DNA from 2 places in the Streptomyces sp. NPDC002018 genome. Region 1 is predicted to be linked to the other one. Evidence: predicted binding sites of a transcription regulator. Region 1 holds the regulator's gene; the other holds the start of a gene.
What was found. Region 1 encodes HspR, which represses chaperone genes until heat shock. Its sites were predicted from a motif close to TTGAGNNNNNNNNNCTCAA; they were not measured.
Positions count from the first base shown of each region.

Region 2: a site for HspR is predicted at 3,395-3,413, ahead of lon (endopeptidase La). Genes of this name have one in related genera too.

Region 1 is NZ_JBIASO010000004.1:53,671-63,474, forward strand. It holds gene ACFYYH_RS07925 ((Fe-S)-binding protein) at 1-1,234, opposite strand, end outside; gene ACFYYH_RS07930 (sugar transferase) at 1,482-2,312, opposite strand; gene dnaK (molecular chaperone DnaK) at 2,561-4,417, shown strand; gene grpE (nucleotide exchange factor GrpE) at 4,414-5,076, shown strand; gene dnaJ (molecular chaperone DnaJ) at 5,167-6,351, shown strand; gene ACFYYH_RS07950 (heat shock protein transcriptional repressor HspR) at 6,357-6,827, shown strand; gene ACFYYH_RS07955 (helix-turn-helix transcriptional regulator) at 7,137-8,150, opposite strand; gene ACFYYH_RS07960 (5'-nucleotidase) at 8,253-8,495, shown strand; gene ACFYYH_RS07965 ((2Fe-2S)-binding protein) at 8,492-8,812, shown strand; gene ACFYYH_RS07970 (pyridoxamine 5'-phosphate oxidase family protein) at 9,073-9,477, opposite strand; gene clpB (ATP-dependent chaperone ClpB) at 9,688-9,804, shown strand, end outside.
Region 2 is NZ_JBIASO010000002.1:28,337-38,140, reverse strand. It holds gene ACFYYH_RS03690 (ABC transporter ATP-binding protein) at 1-571, opposite strand, end outside; gene ACFYYH_RS03685 (zf-HC2 domain-containing protein) at 711-1,727, opposite strand; gene ACFYYH_RS03680 (RNA polymerase sigma factor) at 1,724-2,308, opposite strand; gene ACFYYH_RS03675 (hypothetical protein) at 2,465-3,037, opposite strand; gene lon (endopeptidase La) at 3,436-5,853, shown strand; gene ACFYYH_RS03665 (lysozyme) at 6,120-6,971, opposite strand; gene ACFYYH_RS03660 (MarR family winged helix-turn-helix transcriptional regulator) at 7,192-7,686, shown strand; gene ACFYYH_RS03655 (hypothetical protein) at 7,772-8,554, opposite strand; gene ACFYYH_RS03650 (nitrate- and nitrite sensing domain-containing protein) at 8,961-9,804, shown strand, end outside.

The sequences.
Region 1 (9,804 bases):
GGTCCACATGCTCGATGTCGACCGGGCACTGCTCCACACAGGCACCGCAGGTGGTGCAGGACCAGAGCACGTCGGGGTCGATGACGCCGTTCTCCTCCAGGGTCCCGATCAGCGGGCGCTCGGCCTCCGCGAGGGCCGCGGCGGGCACCGCGGCCAACTGCTCCTCGGAGGCCTTCTCCTCGCCCTCCATGGTCCTGCCGCCGCCCGCCAGCAGATAGGGCGCCTTGGCGTGCGCGTGGTCGCGCAGCGACATGATCAGGAGCTTGGGCGAGAGCGGCTTGCCGGTGTTCCAGGCCGGGCACTGCGACTGGCAGCGGCCGCACTCGGTGCAGGTGGAGAAGTCGAGCAGGCCCTTCCAGGAGAAGTGCTCGATCTGGGAGACACCGAAGACGTCGTCCTCGCCCGGGTCCTCGAAGTCGATCTCCTTGCCGCCGCTCGTCATCGGCGGCAGCGCGCCGAGGGCCGTGGCGCCGTCCGCCTCGCGCTTGAACCAGATGTTCGGGAAGGCGAGGAAGCGGTGCCAGGCGACACCCATGTCGGTCTTGAGCGCGACCGTGATCATCCAGACGAAGGACGTCCCGATCTTGATCATCGCGACCAGGTAGACCAGGTTCTGGAGGGTGCCGGCGTCGAGCCCCTTGAAGGCCGCGACCAGCGGGTACGAGACGAGATACGCCGCCTGGTACGTGTCCGCGTGGTGCAGCGCGCCCTCCAGGCCGCGCAGGACGAGGATCGCCACCCCGATGACGAGGATGACGGCCTCGACGAAGTACGCCTGGCCGAAGTTGGAGCCCGCGAAGCGCGACTTGCGGCCGGCCCTGCTGGGGAGCGAGAGCTGCCGGATGACGATCAGGGTCAGGATGCCGAGGGTCGTCAGCAGGCCGATCAGCTCGACGAAGACCTCGTACGGTGTCCAGTCCCCGATGACCGGCAGCAGCCAGTCGGCCTTGAAGAGCTGCCCGAAGGCGTTCACCAGGGTGAGGACGAGGGTGAAGAAGCCGACCGCGACGAACCAGTGCGCCACCCCCACGACACCCCAGCGGTTCATCCGGGTGTGACCGAGGAACTCCTTGGCCACCGTCCAGGTGCGTCGGCCCGGTTCGTCCGTGCGCGTGCCCGCGGGGACGGCCTGGCCGAGCCGCACGAAGCGGTAGATCTGCGCGATGGCTCGGCCGAACAGCGCCACACCGACGACGGCGAGTACCAGCGACACGGTGATCGCGGCGAGTTGCATGAGGGGCTCCTCGGGCCTGCCAGGGTGGGAAATCCGCACTCTACTAAGCGGTAACTTAATCGGTTCGTCGCTGAGGTTACCCACTTATCCCGACGCAATGTAGCGGCGTGGTCGGTGATCTGTGTCGCTCGGGGCACCCCGGCCGGTCCCAGGGCCGGGACCGGGGCCTCGTCGACGACCCCGTCGGCGGTCCCGTCGGCCGCTTCCCCCGGCCGCCCGGTCCGCGACCGGTGGGTCCGCGACCGCCTCAGTCCCCGGTCGGATCACCGTTTCTGTCCAGGGTGCCATCCCCGGCCGGGGCCCCGCTCGGCGCTCCGACGGAGATCCCCGCCGGCATCGCGGACGCCGCTCCGGCCGTGGCCCCCGCGGCCGGCCCGGCGGGCGCTCCGGCCGGTGCCCCGACGGGGTGCGCGGCCGTGCCGGGCCCCTGTCCGCGCCGGGCGTGCGGCAGCCCGGCGTCCGGCCGTACGGCGCCCAGCCAGGAGGCGTCCGACCGTGAGTAGGGCAGGGCGAGCCGTCGTGGCAGCCGTTGCGGCCGTCGCGCGGGCCGCCAGGGGAGCCGCCGCGCGGACCGCCGGACGCGTGACCTGTGGAGCGCGGGGAGTGTGTGGGCCAGGATCGCCAGATCGAGACCGAGCCAGTGGTGCTCCACATAGTGCTGGTCGAGCAGCGCCGCCTCGTCCCAGGGCAGCGGTGAGTGCCGCCGCACCTGCGCCAGTCCGGTCAGCCCCGGCCGTACGAGCTGACGCCACGGCGCCGCGCCGGCGGCGGAGCCGACCTTCAGGGGCGCGGGCCCCACCAGCGACAGCTCGCCGCGTACGACATGGGGGAGCCGGGAGAGCAGGTCCAGCCGGAACCGCCGGGTGCGCAGGGAACTCAGGATGAAGGGCCGTCCGTTGAGTCCTGTGCGGTAGTCACGCTGGAAAACACCGTCGGCCGGCCGGGACAGGGCGAGGACGAGGGCGGCTGCCGTGAGCAGGGGCGCGGCGAGCACCAGGAGGGCCGAGCCGAGCGTCAGATCCAGAAGGCGCTTGGGTTCCAGGCGGTGCTGCGGGCGCCACATCATGCGTCGCTTCAAGGTCACACCTGACCGTTTCTGTGCGTTCTGTTACTTTCCGGATTCTTTGAGGCTTACGTAGCTTTTGACTTATTCGAGGTATTTGATACAGAACGATCGCATGGAGGAGGGGCGTGAACCGGGGGCAACCCGCCGGGCGCAAGGCATCCGCACGTTAGTTGAGTCGACTCGACTCAGGTCCTTTGACTCCGGGGGATCTGTGATGCATCCTTGAGCCTGTTCCACTCAAGTCAGTTGGAGGAATCGAAATGGCACGTGCGGTCGGCATCGACCTGGGCACGACTAACTCCGTCGTCAGCGTTCTGGAAGGCGGCGAGCCCACCGTCATCACCAACGCCGAGGGCGCCAGGACCACGCCGTCCGTCGTCGCCTTCGCCAAGAACGGCGAGGTGCTCGTCGGCGAGGTCGCGAAGCGCCAGGCGGTTACGAACGTCGACAGGACCATCCGGTCGGTCAAGCGCCACATGGGCACCGACTGGAAGATCAACCTGGACGGCAAGGACTTCAACCCGCAGCAGATCTCGGCCTTCGTGCTCCAGAAGCTGAAGCGGGACGCCGAGTCGTACCTGGGCGAGAAGGTCACCGACGCGGTGATCACCGTCCCCGCGTACTTCAACGACTCGGAGCGCCAGGCCACCAAGGAGGCCGGCGAGATCGCGGGCCTCAACGTGCTGCGCATCGTCAACGAGCCGACGGCCGCCGCCCTGGCCTACGGCCTCGACAAGGACGACCAGACCATCCTCGTCTTCGACCTCGGTGGCGGCACCTTCGACGTCTCGCTGCTGGAGATCGGCGACGGCGTCGTCGAGGTGAAGGCCACCAACGGTGACAACCACCTCGGTGGTGACGACTGGGACCAGCGCGTCGTCGACTTCCTGGTGAAGCAGTTCGCCAACGGCCACGGCGTGGACCTGTCCAAGGACAAGATGGCCCTCCAGCGTCTGCGCGAGGCCGCGGAGAAGGCGAAGATCGAGCTGTCGTCCTCCTCCGAGACGACCATCAACCTTCCGTACATCACGGCGTCCGCCGAGGGCCCGCTGCACCTGGACGAGAAGATCAGCCGCGCCCAGTTCCAGCAGCTCACCGCGGATCTGCTGGACCGCTGCAAGACCCCGTTCCACAACGTGATCAAGGACGCGGGCATCCAGCTCTCCGAGATCGACCACGTGGTGCTGGTCGGCGGTTCGACCCGTATGCCCGCCGTCGCGGAACTGGTCAAGGAACTGACCGGCGGCCGTGAGGCCAACAAGGGCGTCAACCCGGACGAGGTCGTCGCCATCGGCGCCGCGCTCCAGGCCGGTGTCCTGAAGGGTGAGGTCAAGGACGTCCTGCTGCTCGACGTCACCCCGCTGTCCCTGGGTATCGAGACCAAGGGCGGCATCATGACCAAGCTCATCGAGCGCAACACGACGATCCCGACGAAGCGCTCGGAGATCTTCACGACGGCCGAGGACAACCAGCCGTCGGTGCAGATCCAGGTCTACCAGGGCGAGCGCGAGATCGCGGCGTACAACAAGAAGCTCGGGATGTTCGAGCTGACCGGTCTGCCGCCCGCCCCGCGCGGTGTGCCGCAGATCGAGGTCGCCTTCGACATCGACGCCAACGGCATCATGCACGTGGCCGCGAAGGACCTCGGCACCGGCAAGGAGCAGAAGATGACCGTCACCGGCGGCTCCTCGCTGCCGAGGGACGAGGTCAACCGGATGCGCGAAGAGGCCGAGCAGTACGCCGACGAGGACCACCGCCGTCGTGAGGCCGCCGAGACGCGCAACCAGGCCGAGCAGCTCGTCTACCAGACGGAGAAGTTCCTCAAGGACAACGAGGACAAGGTCCCCGGCGACGTCAAGACCGAGGTCGAGACGTCCATCGCCGAGCTGAAGGAGAAGCTCAAGGGCGAGGACACCGCGGAGATCCGCACCTCCACGGAGAAGCTCGCGGCCGTCTCCCAGAAGCTCGGCCAGGCGATGTACGCCGACGCCCAGGCCGGTGCCGCCGCGGGCGGTGCCGAGGGCGCCGCGGGTGCCGGACAGGACCGGGCCGACGACGATGTCGTCGACGCCGAGATCGTGGACGACGAGAAGCCCAAGAAGGACGGTGCGGCGTGACCGAGGAGACCCCGGGTTTCGACGAGAAGCCCGACGTCCCCTCCGGCGCCAACCATGACGACGCCACGCCGAACGCCGCCGGGCCGGACTCCGTGAAGGAGCCGGGCCCGGCGGCCTCGGCCGGGGACGTGCAGGAAGTAGCCCTGAAGGCGCAGCTCGACCAGGTCCGTATGGCGCTCAACGAGCGCACGGCGGATCTCCAGCGCCTCCAGGCGGAGTATCAGAACTACCGCCGGCGGGTGGAGCGCGACCGGGTCACGGTCAAGGAGATCGCCGTCGCGAGTCTGCTGACCGAGCTGCTGCCCGTGCTCGACGACATCGGCCGGGCGCGGGACCACGAGGAGCTGGTCGGCGGCTTCAAGTCGGTCGCCGAGTCGCTGGAGACGGTCGTCGCCAAGCTGGGCCTCCAGCAGTTCGGTACGGAGGGCGAGCCCTTCGACCCGACGATCCACGAGGCCCTGATGCACTCGTACGCTCCGGACGTCACGGAGACGACGTGCGTCGCGATCCTCCAGCCTGGGTACCGGTTCGGCGAGCGGACGATCCGCCCGGCCCGGGTCGCGGTGGCCGAGCCCCAGCCCGGGGCCCAGCCCAAGTCGGCCGACGAGCAGGCGGAGCCGGCGAACGACAAGGAGAACGGTGGCCCGGACGAGGGCTGACGTGACGCCGGACGGCGGTGCGGTGCCACAGGGTGCCGCACTGCCGGGTGGCGTCGGCAGTGAAGGTGGCGGAGAGGAGGGACGTCGGGAATGAGCACGAAGGACTTCGTGGAGAAGGACTACTACAAGGTTCTCGGGGTCCCCAAGGACGCCACCGAGGCCGAGATCAAGAAGGCGTACCGCAAGCTCGCCCGCGAGTTCCACCCGGACGCCAACAAGGGCGACGCCAGGGCCGAGGAGCGCTTCAAGGAGGTCTCCGAGGCGAATGACATCCTCGGCGATCCCAAGCGGCGCAAGGAGTACGACGAGGCGCGCGCCCTCTTCGGCAACGGCGGGTTCCGGCCGGGACCCGGCGCCGCGGGCGGCAACGGCTCGTTCAACTTCGACCTGGGCGATCTCTTCGGGGGCGGCCAGGGCGGTGCGCAGACCGGTGCCGGCGGCTTCGGCGGCGGCCTCGGGGACGTCTTCGGGGGTCTCTTCAACCGCGGCGGCACGGGCACGCGCACACAGCCGCGCCGCGGCCAGGACATCGAGTCCGAGGTGACGCTCAGCTTCACCGAGGCGGTCGACGGGGCCACGGTCCCGCTGCGGATGTCCAGCCAGGCGCCCTGCAAGGCCTGTTCGGGCACGGGCGACAAGAACGGCACCCCGCGGGTCTGCCCGACCTGTGTGGGCACCGGACAGGTGTCGCGCGGCACCGGCGGCGGGTTCTCGCTCACCGACCCGTGCGTGGACTGCAAGGGCCGTGGGCTGATCGCCCAGGACCCCTGCGAGGTCTGCAAGGGCAGCGGGCGTGCCAGGTCCTCGCGGACGATGCAGGTCCGGATCCCCGCGGGCGTCAGCGACGGCCAGCGGATCCGGCTGCGCGGCAAGGGCGCTCCGGGCGAGCGCGGCGGCCCCAACGGGGATCTGTATGTGGTCGTGCATGTCGACGCCCACCCGGTCTTCGGCCGCAAGGACGACAACCTCACGGTCACCGTGCCCGTCACCTTCGCGGAGGCGGCGCTCGGCGGCGAGGTGAAGGTGCCGACCCTGGGCGGTCCGCCCGTCACCCTGAAGCTGCCGGCCGGCACGCCCAACGGCCGGACGATGCGCGCCCGTGGCAAGGGCGCCGTACGCAAGGACGGCACCCGCGGCGACCTGCTGGTCACGGTCGAGGTGGTGGTGCCCCGGGATCTCGGCGCGCAGGCACGTGACGCGCTGGAGGCCTACCGCAAGGCGACCGCGGACGAGGATCCGCGGGCGGAGCTGTTCCAGGCGGCGAAGGGAGCGTGAGTCCCGTGAACAGGGCGGACGGACCGGACAGGGACGGCCGGCGGCGCAATCCTTACCAGCTCACCGAGGAGACGCCGGTGTACGTCATCTCGGTGGCGGCCCAGCTCTCCGGGCTGCATCCGCAGACCCTCAGGCAGTACGACCGGCTCGGTCTGGTCTGCCCGGACCGTACGGCGGGCCGGGGGCGCCGCTACTCGGCCCGTGACATCGAACTGCTCCGTCAGGTGCAGCAGTTGTCGCAGGACGAGGGCATCAACCTGGCCGGGATCAAGCGGATCATCGAACTGGAGAACCAGGTCGCCGCGCTCCAGGCCCGGATCGCCGAGCTGGCGGCGGCGGTGGACGGCGCGGCGGCGGCGATGCGGCAGCGCGAGGCCCAGGTGCATGCCTCGTACCGGCGGGATCTGGTGCCGTATCAGGATGTGCAGCAGGCGAGCGCGCTGGTGGTCTGGCGCCCGAAGCGGCCGACGGACTGAGAAGCGGCCGCCTGCTCAGGAGTGGCCGCCTGCTCAGGAGTGGCCGTCGGCCGGGGTATGGCCGTCGGCGGCTCAGGAGCGGCCGTGGGGCCGGGGCGTTCAGGAGCTGTGTGGAGGGCTCTCACCCAGGGGGTGGGGGCCCTTCTCCGTTTCCCGCTGTGCGGCCGTGTGCGGGGCGCACAGCCGCTCCCGGTGCCTCTTCCGCTCCCGGTGCCTCGTCGCGCTTCTGGCCCGCCCCCTGGCCCCCTCCCTGGGTCTGGGCGCCCTTGGCCCTGGGCGCCCCTGGCCCTGGGCGCCCGCCCGTGGTCCTCAGCCCTCCTCCTGGTCCAGGATTCCCGACTGGGCGACGAGATAGCCGAGTTGGGCGCGGCTGCCGCTGCCGAGGGTGGTGGCCAGCTTGGCGATATGCGCGCGGCAGGTCCGTACGTTCATCCCCAGCCGACGGGCGATGGCCTCGTCCACGTACCCCTCGACCAGGAGTTTCGCGATGGACCGCTGGATGCCCGTGATGCCGTCGGGGGTGGGCTCGTAGGAGACCTGCTCCGTCAGGGGCGTGGCGCGGCGCCAGAGCTGTTCGAACACCTGGGCCAGATAGTCGACGAGTCCGGGGTGGCGCAGTTCCAGCGCGATCTGCCGGTCGGAGCGGGCGGGTATGTACGCGACCGTGCGGTCGAAGATGATCAGCCGCTCGATCAGCTCTTCCAACGTCCGGATTTCGACCTTGCCCTCGGCCAACCGCTCCGCGTATGCGAGGGTGCCCTGGCTGTGCCGCACGGTGTGCTGGTACAGGGTGCGCAGACTGATGCCGCGGTCCACCACGGCCCGTCCCCGCTCCAGCGCCTCCGCCAGCACATGTTCGCTGCGACCACCGCCGGGCTGCACTGTCAGTACTTCCGTCCGGCACTCGGCGGTGGAGAGATCGAGCGCCGCGTTGATACGGCTCACACCCTCCAGAACCGTGATCGCGTGCGTGGTCGGCGGGTCCTGGGCGCTGATCGTCATGAACGGCTCGAAAGTGTCGGTCAGTTCGACGGCGAAGTGCCGGCGTTCCTGGATCTCCCGCTCGATCGGATGGAGACGCTTGGCGAGCGCCGCGGACGGCGGAACAGGGCGAAGCCAGTCGGCGTCGTCGGGATCAGGGTGCAGAAGAGCGAACTCCATGAGACATGGAGTCCCCGCGGCTTCGCCACGGGCTATGCGTCCGGAGCGCAGCGCACTGGCGTAAAGCCGCCTGCCGTCATCACACATATCGGTGACGGCATGGGGATGTGTCGGTTTTGAGTCGTTCGCGGGCAAATCTCCACCCCCCAGGGTCCTGAACATACAGGAACATGATGCCTCGTCCCGGTGGTGTTGACGTGCCCGGGTGAGACATCGTCTACATGGCGGGGGAGAGGAATCCATCAAGTGAGGACGAAGCCGACTATGTACAAGAGAATGCTTCGCGCGGTGGTTGCCACTGCTTTCTCTGCGGCTCTGGCCTATGGCGCGCTGGCTGTCGGGGGGGACATCGGCTGGGACTCCACGCCCGCCGGATCCACTGCTCAGGGTGCCCAGGGTCCGGAGTCGGGTGACATTAGCTGGGACGTCGCTCCGAAGGACATCGGCTGGGACGTGACGTCGGCCGGCAGCGGCCGCGTCACCGCATCGGCCGACCCGAGCGCGTGACCGTCCCGCCGGACGACCGGGTCTTCCGGCGCGAGATGGCCACGGCCTACCGGTCGGGGTGGCACTTCATCGATCTCGTCACGGCAATTCCTCACCGTGGTGATTCGCTGATGGTCACTCTGTTCGGCGAGCCGATCGTCGTCGTACGCGAGGAGGACGAGGACGTCCGTGCCTATCGCTGCCTCCGGAGGCCGCGAGGGGCTCCGCAGCCTGTCCGGTGTGCCATCCGTTACGACATGATCTTCGTCAATCTCGATCAACGGGACCACCAACTGGTCGAACCAAAGACCACCATCGCCACCCCCCGCAGCGCCTGAGCGATTCCCCCGTCGTTGTAAATCGCTCCGGCGCTTCCCCCACACAACGGCGCCATCGTGGACCTGAAACACGATGGCGCCGTTGTGCTGCCCGCGTGCGGGCCGCGTGCCCCACACACGCGGCCCGCACGCGGCTCGCTCCCGACTCGTCCCGGGCGCCCGGCTTCTCCGAGGTGGCCGAGGCATTACGCGCCTGAGACGCGCTTCATGCGTGCCCGATGCGTGTCTCATGCGCGCCTCTTGCGCGCCTCATGCGTGCCTCATACGTGGCCGAGCGCCCGGTCCAGGGCGATCTCGATGACGATCCGGTCCGGATTGGGCGCTGGGGTGCGTCCGTACCGTTCCGCGTAGCGGCTCACCGCGTCCGCCACCAGCTCCGGCTCCGTACGGACCGTGGCGCGCCCCTCCAGCGTCGCCCACTGGCCGCGCCGCACCTGGCACACCGCCACCCGCGCCCCCTCCGGGCCCGCCGCCAGGATGTTGGCGACCTTGGTGCTGTGCTTGTTGGTGATGATCCGGGCGAGCCCGGCCTCCGGGTCGTACGTCACACCGACCGGGACCACATGCGGCGTGCCGTCCGGCCGGAGGGTGGTCAGGGTGCACACATGGTGCTCGCGCCAGAACGCGAGAAAATCGGAGCTGGGATCGCGCACGTCGATGGACATACCGGAAGCCTAGGGGGCTTTCGTTTGGATCAGGCTGGATGAGGGAGTGGGCTCCCGGTTCAGGCTTGAGTGAAATAGACTCAACTTTGCGTATGTTGCTTCAGTCAAAGCCGCGGTCGGCACGGTCGCCGTGGCCGCCGCGGGTGACGTACGCGAAGCACCTGAGGAAGCACCTGAGGTTGAGACCCGTGCAAGGAGGAGAGTGGGCACGTGGACGCCGAGCTGACCAACAAGAGCCGGGACGCGATCAACGCCGCCACCAACCGCGCCGTGGCGGGCGGACATCCCGATCTGACCCCCGCACATCTGCTGCTCGCGCTGCTGGAG
Region 2 (9,804 bases), on a different contig from region 1:
TGAGCAACTCCCTGAACTCGACGCGCTGTTCCGGATCGAGACCGGCGGTCGGCTCGTCGAGCAGCAGCAGATCCGGCTCGTTGACGATCGCCTGGGCGATCCCGACCCTGCGCACCATGCCTCCCGACAGGGTCTTCACCTTGGCGTCGATACGGTCCGCCAGCCCCACCCGGCCGACCGCGCGCTCCACGGCCCCCGGTACGCGCGGCGCGGGCATCTCCTTGAGCCAGGCCACGTACGAGACGAACTCGCGGACCGTGAAGCCCGGGTAGTAGCCGAACTCCTGCGGGAGATAGCCGAGCCGCCGCCGTACCGCCGCGCGGGCCCGGTGCTCGGAGACATCCCGGCCCAGCAGCTCCACCCGCCCCTCGGCGGGCGCGGCGACCGTTGCCAGCACCCGGATCAGGGAGGTCTTGCCCGCGCCGTTGGGGCCGAGCAGTCCGTGCACGCCGGTGCCCAGGCCGAGTTCGACCGTGTCGAGCGCGACCGTCCGGCGGTGTCTGACGGTCAGTCCCCGTACCGCCACCGCCACCGCGTCCGTTGCCGTCACGCGCGTTCCCCTCTCACTCATGTCAGTCGTGTCTCACTCATGTCAGTCGTGCGTGCCAGTCGTGCTGTTCTTCCGCGGCGGCTGTTCTTCCGTGGCGTTCGCTTGCGTGGTGTTCGTCCGTGGGGCGCGCGTCCGTGCGGCGCGCGTCCTTTCCCGTGTCTCATGCGCGCCCCGGAGCGCCGAAGGACGGACGGTCGAACGAGCGCCGCCGCAGCACCAGCAGCCCCGCGCACACCACGGCCCCGGCGGCCCAGCCGCCCTGCGCCGCCGCCCCGGCCAGGAAGCGCGTCAGATACGCCGACAGCTCGGCCGCCGGCAGCGGCGAGATCCCCGTACCGCCACCCCGGCGCGCCGCTCCCAGCAGCGATACGGCGATCGCCACCGTCCACAGCGCCGCCACCGCCCCGGCCGCCGTACGACAGCCCACATACGAACCGAGCACCAGCGTGGCCAGCGTCAGCGCCAGGGCCGGGAGCAGCCAGGCCGCCGCGCCGGGCACATCCGCCGAGGACGGCAGCAGCGCCCCGGCCAGGGTCAGCAGCGGCAGGCTCACGGCCAGCACCGCCGTCGTACGGGTCAGCAGCAGCCGCAGTCCGCCGCCCGGTGTGGACGCGCCGATCTCGTGCATCGGGTCGACGTGCTCCCCGTACGACACGGCCACCCCGGCCAGCGGCAGCACCGGCGCCAGTGCCAGCAGCAGCGGGCGCGCCCCGGTGAAACCGGCGCCGTACGCCAGACCGACCGCCCCCGCCGCCACCAGCACCAGGGCCACCAGCCAGGAACCGCGCAGCGCCGGTCCCGCCGCCCACAGGACCCGGGCCGTCAGCCCGAGCCCGGGGGCAGTCGGCGCGGACAGCCCCGCCGTGGGCCGCACCGCCGTCGACCGGCCCGCCGCCGTCGCCGTCGCCAGCACCGCGTCCCGCACCTCGGCGAGCACGGGACCCGCGGCTCCCCCGCGTACCGCCGCGGACACCCGGACCGCGCACGCGCCGCACGACTCGACGTGCTTCTCCAGCGACCAGGCGTCGGGCTCCGGCGCCGAGCCCGCGGCGTAGCGGACGGCCAGCGCGTCCTCCACATGCCAGGCGCCCGTGCCCCGCTGCGCACCATGCGCCGTGCCCTGTTCCAGGCCGTGCCCCGCGCCGTGCCCCGTGCCCTGCTTCCCGTTGTGCTTCATGCCGTGCCTTCCGTCGGCGCGATCCGTTCCGGAGCGGCGATCCGTTCCAGAGCGGCCCGCAGCTCCTTGCGGGCCCGCATCGCACGGGTCTTGACCGTGCCTTCCGGTATGCCGAGGAGCTGTGCGGTCTCCCGGGTGGTCAGTCCGTCGACGACCGTGGCGCGCAGCACCTCGCGCAGCTCCGGGGAGATCCGGTCGAGGGCCGCGCCGACGTCTCCGTACTCCAGCCCGGCCAGCACCCGTTCCTCGGCGGAGGGCGTGACGGGGCGCGGTTCGTACGCCACTTCCGCCCGGTCGTTCCGCTCGGTCCGTGCCCGTGCGCGCTGGGCATCGACCAGCCGCCGTGCGGCGATCACCCACAGCCAGCCGCCCGCCTCGCCGCCCTGGTGGGTCGCGGCCGAGCGCCATACGGTCACGAAGGTGTCCTGGAGCACTTCCCGTACGGTCTCGGGGTCGGGGCACCGACGCGTCAGCCGGGCCAGCAGCCAGCCGGCGTGCCGGTCGTACAGCAGGGCGAGTGCCTCCGCGTCCCCCTTGGCCACGGCGCGCAGCAGCGTGCCGTCGTCGCGGTCACCCCTCATGGGGCGGAACAGTCTCACGCCTCTCTATCGCCGCCACCCGCGGCGGCGGTTCACGGGGGTCCGCCGGGCCGCCCGGTCGTGGATTGCCGGGTCCGCCGGGTCCGTCGGGTCCGCCGTTGCGCCGGGTCAGGAGGGTCCGCCGGGTCAGGAGGGCAGTCAGGAGGGCAGGGGGACCGCGGCGATGACGCGCTGGAGCGCGGGTACGGGCTCCGCGTCGGAGACCGCGACCTCGTGGCCCGCGTGGTTGACGGCGTAGACGAAGGCGTCGGGGGCGGGCCGGTCGAACATCACACGGGGGAGCCGCTCGATACCCGACGCGGCCAGGGCCTCGCGCAACGCGCCCAGCTCGGCGGGGCGCATCCGTCCCGCTCCGGCCGTACGGCCGGAGGACAGGACGGTGTAGGCGCCGTCGTTGTTCACCACCACGCTGTCGCGCCGGCCCGCGATACCGCCGGACCTGGTGACGACGACGAGGGTCGCGTCGCGCGGCGGGCGCGGGGAGGCCGGCCCGGTGGGCCCGCCAGGGGCGGACGCGGCAGTCGAGGCGGACGGGCCGGACGGGACGGCTGTACCGGACGGGGCGGCTGGGCCGGGCGGGACGGTTGTGCCGACGCGCGGCGTATCCGTACCGCTTCCCCTCGCGCTTCCGCTTCCGTCGCACCCCACCAGCAGCAGCACCGGCACCAGCACCGCCAGCAGCGCTCCACCCGCGGACCCTAGTGATCGCATCTCGCCGACTCCCCCTCCGTGGCCGTGCCCGTGTCCGGCCCCGAGCATGCCGCTCGACGCCTCGTGGCGACAGAGGCCCGCGGGGCGTCGCGCCGCGATGCCGGGGCGCGCGGGCCGATGCGAGCGAGGTGCGAGGCGGCGGATCGTCACCCGCTCACCAGGGACGACGGAGGGTGGCGCGCCCGTCTTCGTCCCGATGTCGATCGGCCCCGATTCCCCCGGCCGGGAAGCCATCAGGGGCGCGGCGCGTTGACCGCACACCGCCCTTTCGCCGGGGCGGGTTCCGGAGGGCCGACCCGGCCGACATGATCGCTCAGAGCGAACGCGGCCCGGGGAACATCCAGGGGCTCACAAGCATTGAGTCGGTATAGCTCAACTTGACTGCCGAAGGGGAGATCATGGCTGCCATGTCCACACCGCTCACGCTTCCCGTGCTGCCGCTCGACGACGAGGTCGTGCTGCCCGGCATGGTGGTGCCTCTCGACCTGTCCGACACCGAGGTCCGCGCCGCGGTGGAGGCCGCCCAGGCCGCCGCCAGGATCGGCGACGGAGGGACGGGCAAGCCGAAGGTGCTGCTCGTGCCGCGCATCGACGGGACCTACGCCGGGACCGGCGTGCTGGGGACCGTCGAGCAGGTCGGCCGGCTCTCCGACGGCGACCCGGGAGCGCTGATCCGCGGCCGTGGCCGCGTGCGGATCGGTGCCGGTACGACAGGGCCCGGCGCGGCCCTGTGGGTCGAGGGCGTGAGCGTCGACGAGACCGCTCCCGAGCCGCTGCCCGGCTCGGTCACCGAGCTGGTCAAGGAGTACAAGGCGCTCGCCACCGACTGGCTGAAGAAGCGTGGCGCCTGGCAGGTCGTGGACCGCGTCCAGCAGATCGAGGACGTGTCCGCGCTCGCCGACAATTCCGGTTATTCGCCCTTCCTCTCCACCGCTCAGAAGGTGGCGCTGCTGGAGACCACCGACCCGGTGGCCCGGCTGAAGCTCGCCACCGAGCAGCTCCGTCATCATCTGGCCGAACAGGACGTGGCCGAGTCCATCGCCAAGGACGTCCAGGAGGGCGTCGACAAGCAGCAGCGCGAGTTCCTGCTCCGGCGCCAGCTCGACGCCGTACGCAAGGAGCTGCGCGAGCTGAACGGCGAGGGGGACGAGGACGAGTCCGGGGACTACCGCACGCGCGTCGAGGCGGCCGACCTGCCCGAGAAGGTGCGGGAGGCCGCGCTCAAGGAGGTCGAGAAGCTGGAGCGCGCCTCCGACCAGAGCCCGGAGGGCTCCTGGATCCGCACCTGGCTGGACACGGTGCTGGAGCTGCCGTGGAACGAGCGGACCGACGACACCGCCGCGTTCGACATCCGGGGCGCGCGGGCGGTCCTCGACGCCGAGCACGCGGGCCTGGACGATGTGAAGGAACGGATCACCGAGTATCTGGCCGTGCGCAAGCGGCGCGCGGACCGTGGGCTCGGCGTGGTCGGCGGCCGTCGCGGCGGCGCCGTGCTGGCCCTGGTCGGGCCGCCCGGTGTCGGCAAGACCTCGCTCGGCGAGAGCGTGGCGCACGCGATGGGCCGGAAGTTCGTCCGGGTCGCGCTCGGCGGCGTACGGGACGAGGCGGAGATCCGCGGACACCGGCGCACGTACGTCGGCGCGCTGCCGGGCCGTATCGTCCGGGCGATCAAGGAGGCCGGTTCGATGAACCCGGTCGTCCTGCTCGACGAGATCGACAAGGTCGGCTCCGACTTCCGCGGCGATCCGGCCGCGGCGCTCCTCGAAGTCCTGGACCCGGCGCAGAACCACACCTTCCGCGACCACTATCTGGAGGTCGAACTCGACCTGTCCGACGTGGTGTTCCTCGCGACGGCGAACGTCCTGGAGGCGATCCCGGAGGCGCTGCTCGACCGGATGGAGCTGGTCAGGCTCGACGGCTACACCGAGGACGAGAAGATCGTCATCGCCCGGGACCATCTGCTGCCCAGGCAGTTGGAGCGCGCGGGGCTGGAGCCCGGCGAGGTCACCCTGGAGGAGGACGCGCTGCGCAAGCTGGCCGGGGAGTACACCCGGGAGGCCGGCGTACGGAACCTGGAGCGGGCCATCGCCCGGCTGCTGCGCAAGGTCGCGGCCGAGCACGAGCTGGGCGACCGTGAGCTGCCGTTCACCCTCGGCGCCGAGCATCTGCGGAAGCTGATCGGACGGCCGCACCATGTGCCCGAGTCCGCGCAGGACCCGGCGGAGCGCCGTACGGCGGTGCCGGGCGTGGCCACGGGCCTCGCGGTGACCGGCGCGGGCGGTGACGTCCTCTATGTGGAGGCGTCGCTGGCCGACCCCGAGACCGGCGGGTCGGGGCTGACCCTGACCGGACAGCTCGGTGATGTGATGAAGGAGTCGGCACAGATCGCGCTCTCCTTCCTGCGCTCGCGCGGCGCGGAACTGGAGCTGCCGGTCGCCGATCTCAAGGACCGGGGCGTGCACATCCACTTCCCGGCGGGCGCGGTCCCGAAGGACGGACCGAGCGCGGGCATCACGATGACGACGGCACTCGCCTCGCTGCTGAGCGGGCGCCTGGTCCGTACGGATGTCGCCATGACCGGCGAGGTCTCGCTGACCGGTCGCGTGCTGCCCATCGGCGGCCTCAAGCAGAAGCTGCTGGCCGCCCACCGCGCGGGCATCACGACGGTCGTGATCCCGAAGCGCAACGAGGCCGACCTGGACGACGTCCCGGCCGAGATCCTCGACAAGCTGGACGTCCACCCGGTGACGGACGTCCGCCAGGTCCTGGACCTGGCGCTGTCCCCGGCGGAAGTACCGCTCCCGGCAGCGGCCTGACCCCCGGTAGACCCGCCCTCCACGCACAACCCACGACCGCGGCCGGCCCCCCACCGGGGCCCGGCCGCGGCCGCGTCCACCCACGAGCGGCAGCGGCGGTTCGGACGCTCGCCCGGACCGGGGGTGCGCTGGTGCCGGGTGCGGGGCGGGCTGACCGGTGGGCGGGTGCTGGCGGGTGGGTCATGACAGCGGGGCCGGCGGGGTGTCGCGGTCCCGGCCGGCCTTCCGTTCCGGGCGGGACCGCGCGTGGGTGGGGTGGCGGGGAGTCAGCCGTTCGCCAGGGCCTGGACGCGTTCCAGGGAGCCGTTGAACCTGTTGTGGTCGCCGACGATCGGGCCCTTGGAGGTGTACTGCCAGATCGTGTGGAAGCCCCAGCCCGCGGGCAGTTCACCGACCGTGGTGGTGTAACGCGGGATCCACAGCGGGTTCGTGGCGCCGAAGCCCGTGTAGTTGCCGGTGCAGGCCTTCCACCAACTCGTGGACGTGTAGATCACGGCGTCCCGGCCGGTGCGGGACCGGTAGGTGTCCAGGAAGTCGCCGATCCAGTCGATCATCTGGCCCTGTGTCTTGCCGTAGCAGGCCGCGCCGTACGGGTTCCCCTCGATGTCCAGCACCCCCGGCAGGGTCTTGCCGTCGCGCGACCAGCCGCCGCCGCTGTCGACGAAGTAGTCGGCCTGGCCCGCGCCGCTGGAGTCGTTGGGGGTGGCGAAGTGGTACGCCCCGCGGATCAGGCCCACGTTGTAGGCGCCGTTGTACTGCTGTGCGAAATAGGGGTTCTTGTAGTAGTTCCCCTCCGTCGCCTTGGTGTAGGCCCAGTCCACTCCGCTGCTCCACAGGGCCGTCCAGTCGACATTGCCCTGGTGTCCTGAGACGTCCACGCCCTCGGTCTGCGGGACCCGGTCCGCACGGGGCGGAAGGCCCCGGTCGTCCTGCTCGACGACGCCCATGCCCATATGGGCCGTACCTCGTGCGGGGGGCTCGGCCGGCGGATCCGCCGGCCCGTCGGTCGCGCCCGCCCCACCCGGCAGGGTGAGGAGAAGCGCGGGAGTGGTGAGGAGCGCGGCGACCGCGGCGATGAGTGAGCGGCGGCCGGTCGTTCCGGATCTCTGCACGGACATCTCGTGCCTCCGAAGACCTGGTGGGGGGAGCGCGTGAAGCGGCGCATAGAGAGCGGTCCACAGGAGAAGATTGTGGACAAATCACCCATAACGCTACGCAAATGGACCAGTTGACGGAAGCGCGCCACGCGGCTCTCGTCGGGATAAACCTGCGAAATACTGTCCGAGCTGCGGCAACAGCCGTGGGCGAAGGAAACCTTCAGGGGCGGAAAAGCGCGCGATGGGTGCTGACGTGCACGGGACCGGTACGGGAAATGAGCCGGAGCACACCCGGTGGAAGGGTGTGGACCAGGAATTCCTGGCTCTGGAACGGGAACTGGCTGTCTTTCTGCGCCGGGCCCGCGCCAATTCCGGCGAGGTGGCTCGTGAGGTCCATCCCGAGCTGGAGCCCGCGGCGTACGGACTGCTCGTACGGCTGGAGGAGACCGGCAGTCAGCGGGCCACCGAACTGGCCGCGTACTTCGGGGTCGGCAAGGCGACGATGAGCCGCCAGCTCCGCGCCCTGGAGGTGCTGGGCCTGGTGACGCGCGAGCCCGATCCGGCCGACGGCCGCGCCTGGCTCATCCGTATCACCGAGGAGGGCACGACCCGCTTCCGGCGGGTCAGGAACGCGCGCCGGGAGCTGTACGTACAGAAGCTCGCCGACTGGGACCGCGCGGAGATCGCCGAGCTGGCCCGGCTGCTCCACCATCTCAACGAGCGCGCCGAGAGCTGACGCACCGACGGGCCGGGGAGCCGGTCCGCGCGGCGGGGCGCGGCGGCTCCAGCCGTCCGCCGTCCGCCGTCCGCCGTCAGCCGCCTCACAGCTCCACGAACGCCACCGTCGCGTCGTCGCTCGGCTTGCCCCTGCGGAACGCCAGCCCGTCCGGGTCCGCCCACTCCGCCGCCCGGACCCGGTCGATCAGCTCCTGCGGACCGTTCTTACGCACCAGCGCCAGGCAGTCCGCCCAGCCGCCCTCGCCGAAGACATCCACCCAGCGGGCCGCGCCGTCCGTCAGCGCCAGCAGGGACCGCACCTCCGCCAGCGGTGTACGGCCCGTCACCGCCTTCGCCGCGACCGCCGGGTCGGCCGCCGCCGTGAAGAAGCCGCCGTCCGCGTTGCGCAGCGCGTCCGCGGAGGCGGCCGACCGCAGCGCCTCGCGCGGTACGCGGTCCAGACGGTCGTCCAGCACCGCCCGCACCGCGCCGTCCGGCGACTCCAGGAGCAGTGTCGAGTCGGAGAGGACCAGATGTTCGAACTCGTCCGCGCCCCAGCGCGCCAGGACCACCGTGGCCTGAGGGGTACGTACGTGAGAAAGGTCACATGTTTCGCGATGTGCGTCCGCCGTACGTGTGATCGATACGCCGAGGACCTCTGCCAGCGTCATATCCCGGCGGGAACCGGACAGTTCGGTGAGCGCTCCGCCCAGCCTGGCGGTGAACCAGGGCACGCCATGCACACAACCGTCGTCCCCGGCCGGAGGCGTCACCCCGTCCAGGACGACCAGCGTTCCGCCCCGGCCGGCGGCGGGCAGAGCCACGGATGTCCAGTCCTCATTGGGCCTCGCGGCGGCCCCCGGCACGCTGGCCAGTTCGATGCGCATGATGTCCAGTCTGCACGATTCCACCGAGGGCCCGCATGAGTCCTTCACGGTCTCTGCACGCACGCCCCGTGGACTCGTAGGGCCAGGTCAACCACTGTCATTCGGTCAGAATCAACGTGCGGCGGGGCCGGGGCCGGAAGAGGAAGGGGGTGCCGGGGAAGCTGCGGGCGCGCATCCTGCCAAAGCCCGCCCGGAAGGTCCACCCGGCACACCAGGTTCCGGCTGGGCCCCGGCTGGGAAGAGTTGTTCGCCAACTCCTTCGTGATGTTCACTCGTTCAGGTGGCGGAGCGGCCGACGCGTGCCTCCCTCCCATATGCGCTGGAATGGTCGGAAGCCGTGCCAGGGGTGGGGGATTCCTACGTGTGACCGGTCGTCACCTCTGCTTCATGGGCGGACGAATCAAGAATGCGAGCACCGGTGCAGAAGAAGCGGCCTCGGGGTAACGGTGTCACGCGCGGCGGGACGACCAAGGCTGAGACCGGCACGGCCACGGTAGGCACGGCCGGCACGAGCGGTAAGGGCAAGAAGCCCGGCAAGGGCGCGAGCGGCACGGGCGCCCCCGGTACTGACAGGCCTACGACCGGTACGGCCGGGCTCGGGTCCGGCACGGACGGGCCCACTACCGGTACGGCCGGGCTCGGGTCCGGTGCGGCCGGGCCCGCGAGCGGTACGGACGCAAGCGGCGCGGTCCGGGAAGGACGGCGCGTGCGGGTACGCAGCCGGCTGGTCGCCGGGGTCGCCGTCCTCGGCATCACCGTCGTCGCGGCGGGCACCCCCGCCGTACTCACCGCCTCCGCCGAACTGAACGACGCCCAGCGTCTGGTCACCCTCGCCGGGCTCAACCAGCAGGCCGCGGTCCTCGCCCACTCCCTCGCGGACGAACGCGACGAGGTGGTCGTCTTCATCGCCGCCGGGCGGGAGGAACAGCCGGGCGGCGCGGACTCCGGCGACGCGGCGGGCTCCGACAGCGGCACGGGCACAGGTACCGGTACGGGCTCGGGCTCCGGCAGCGGTGGCAAGGGCAAGCACACGATCTCGGACACCCGCAGCACGCGGGTCGACCGGCAGATCGACGAGATACGCACCACCGCCTCGGCCGCTCCCGGACTGCTGCACGACCTCTCCACCGTCCCCTCCATCCGCCGTACCGCGCTCACCGGCAAGGGCTCGGCGCTGGAGGCGTACCGCGCGTACTCCGACGTCATCGCCAAGCTCCAGGCGCTCGCGGACGAACTGGCCGAGAAGACCC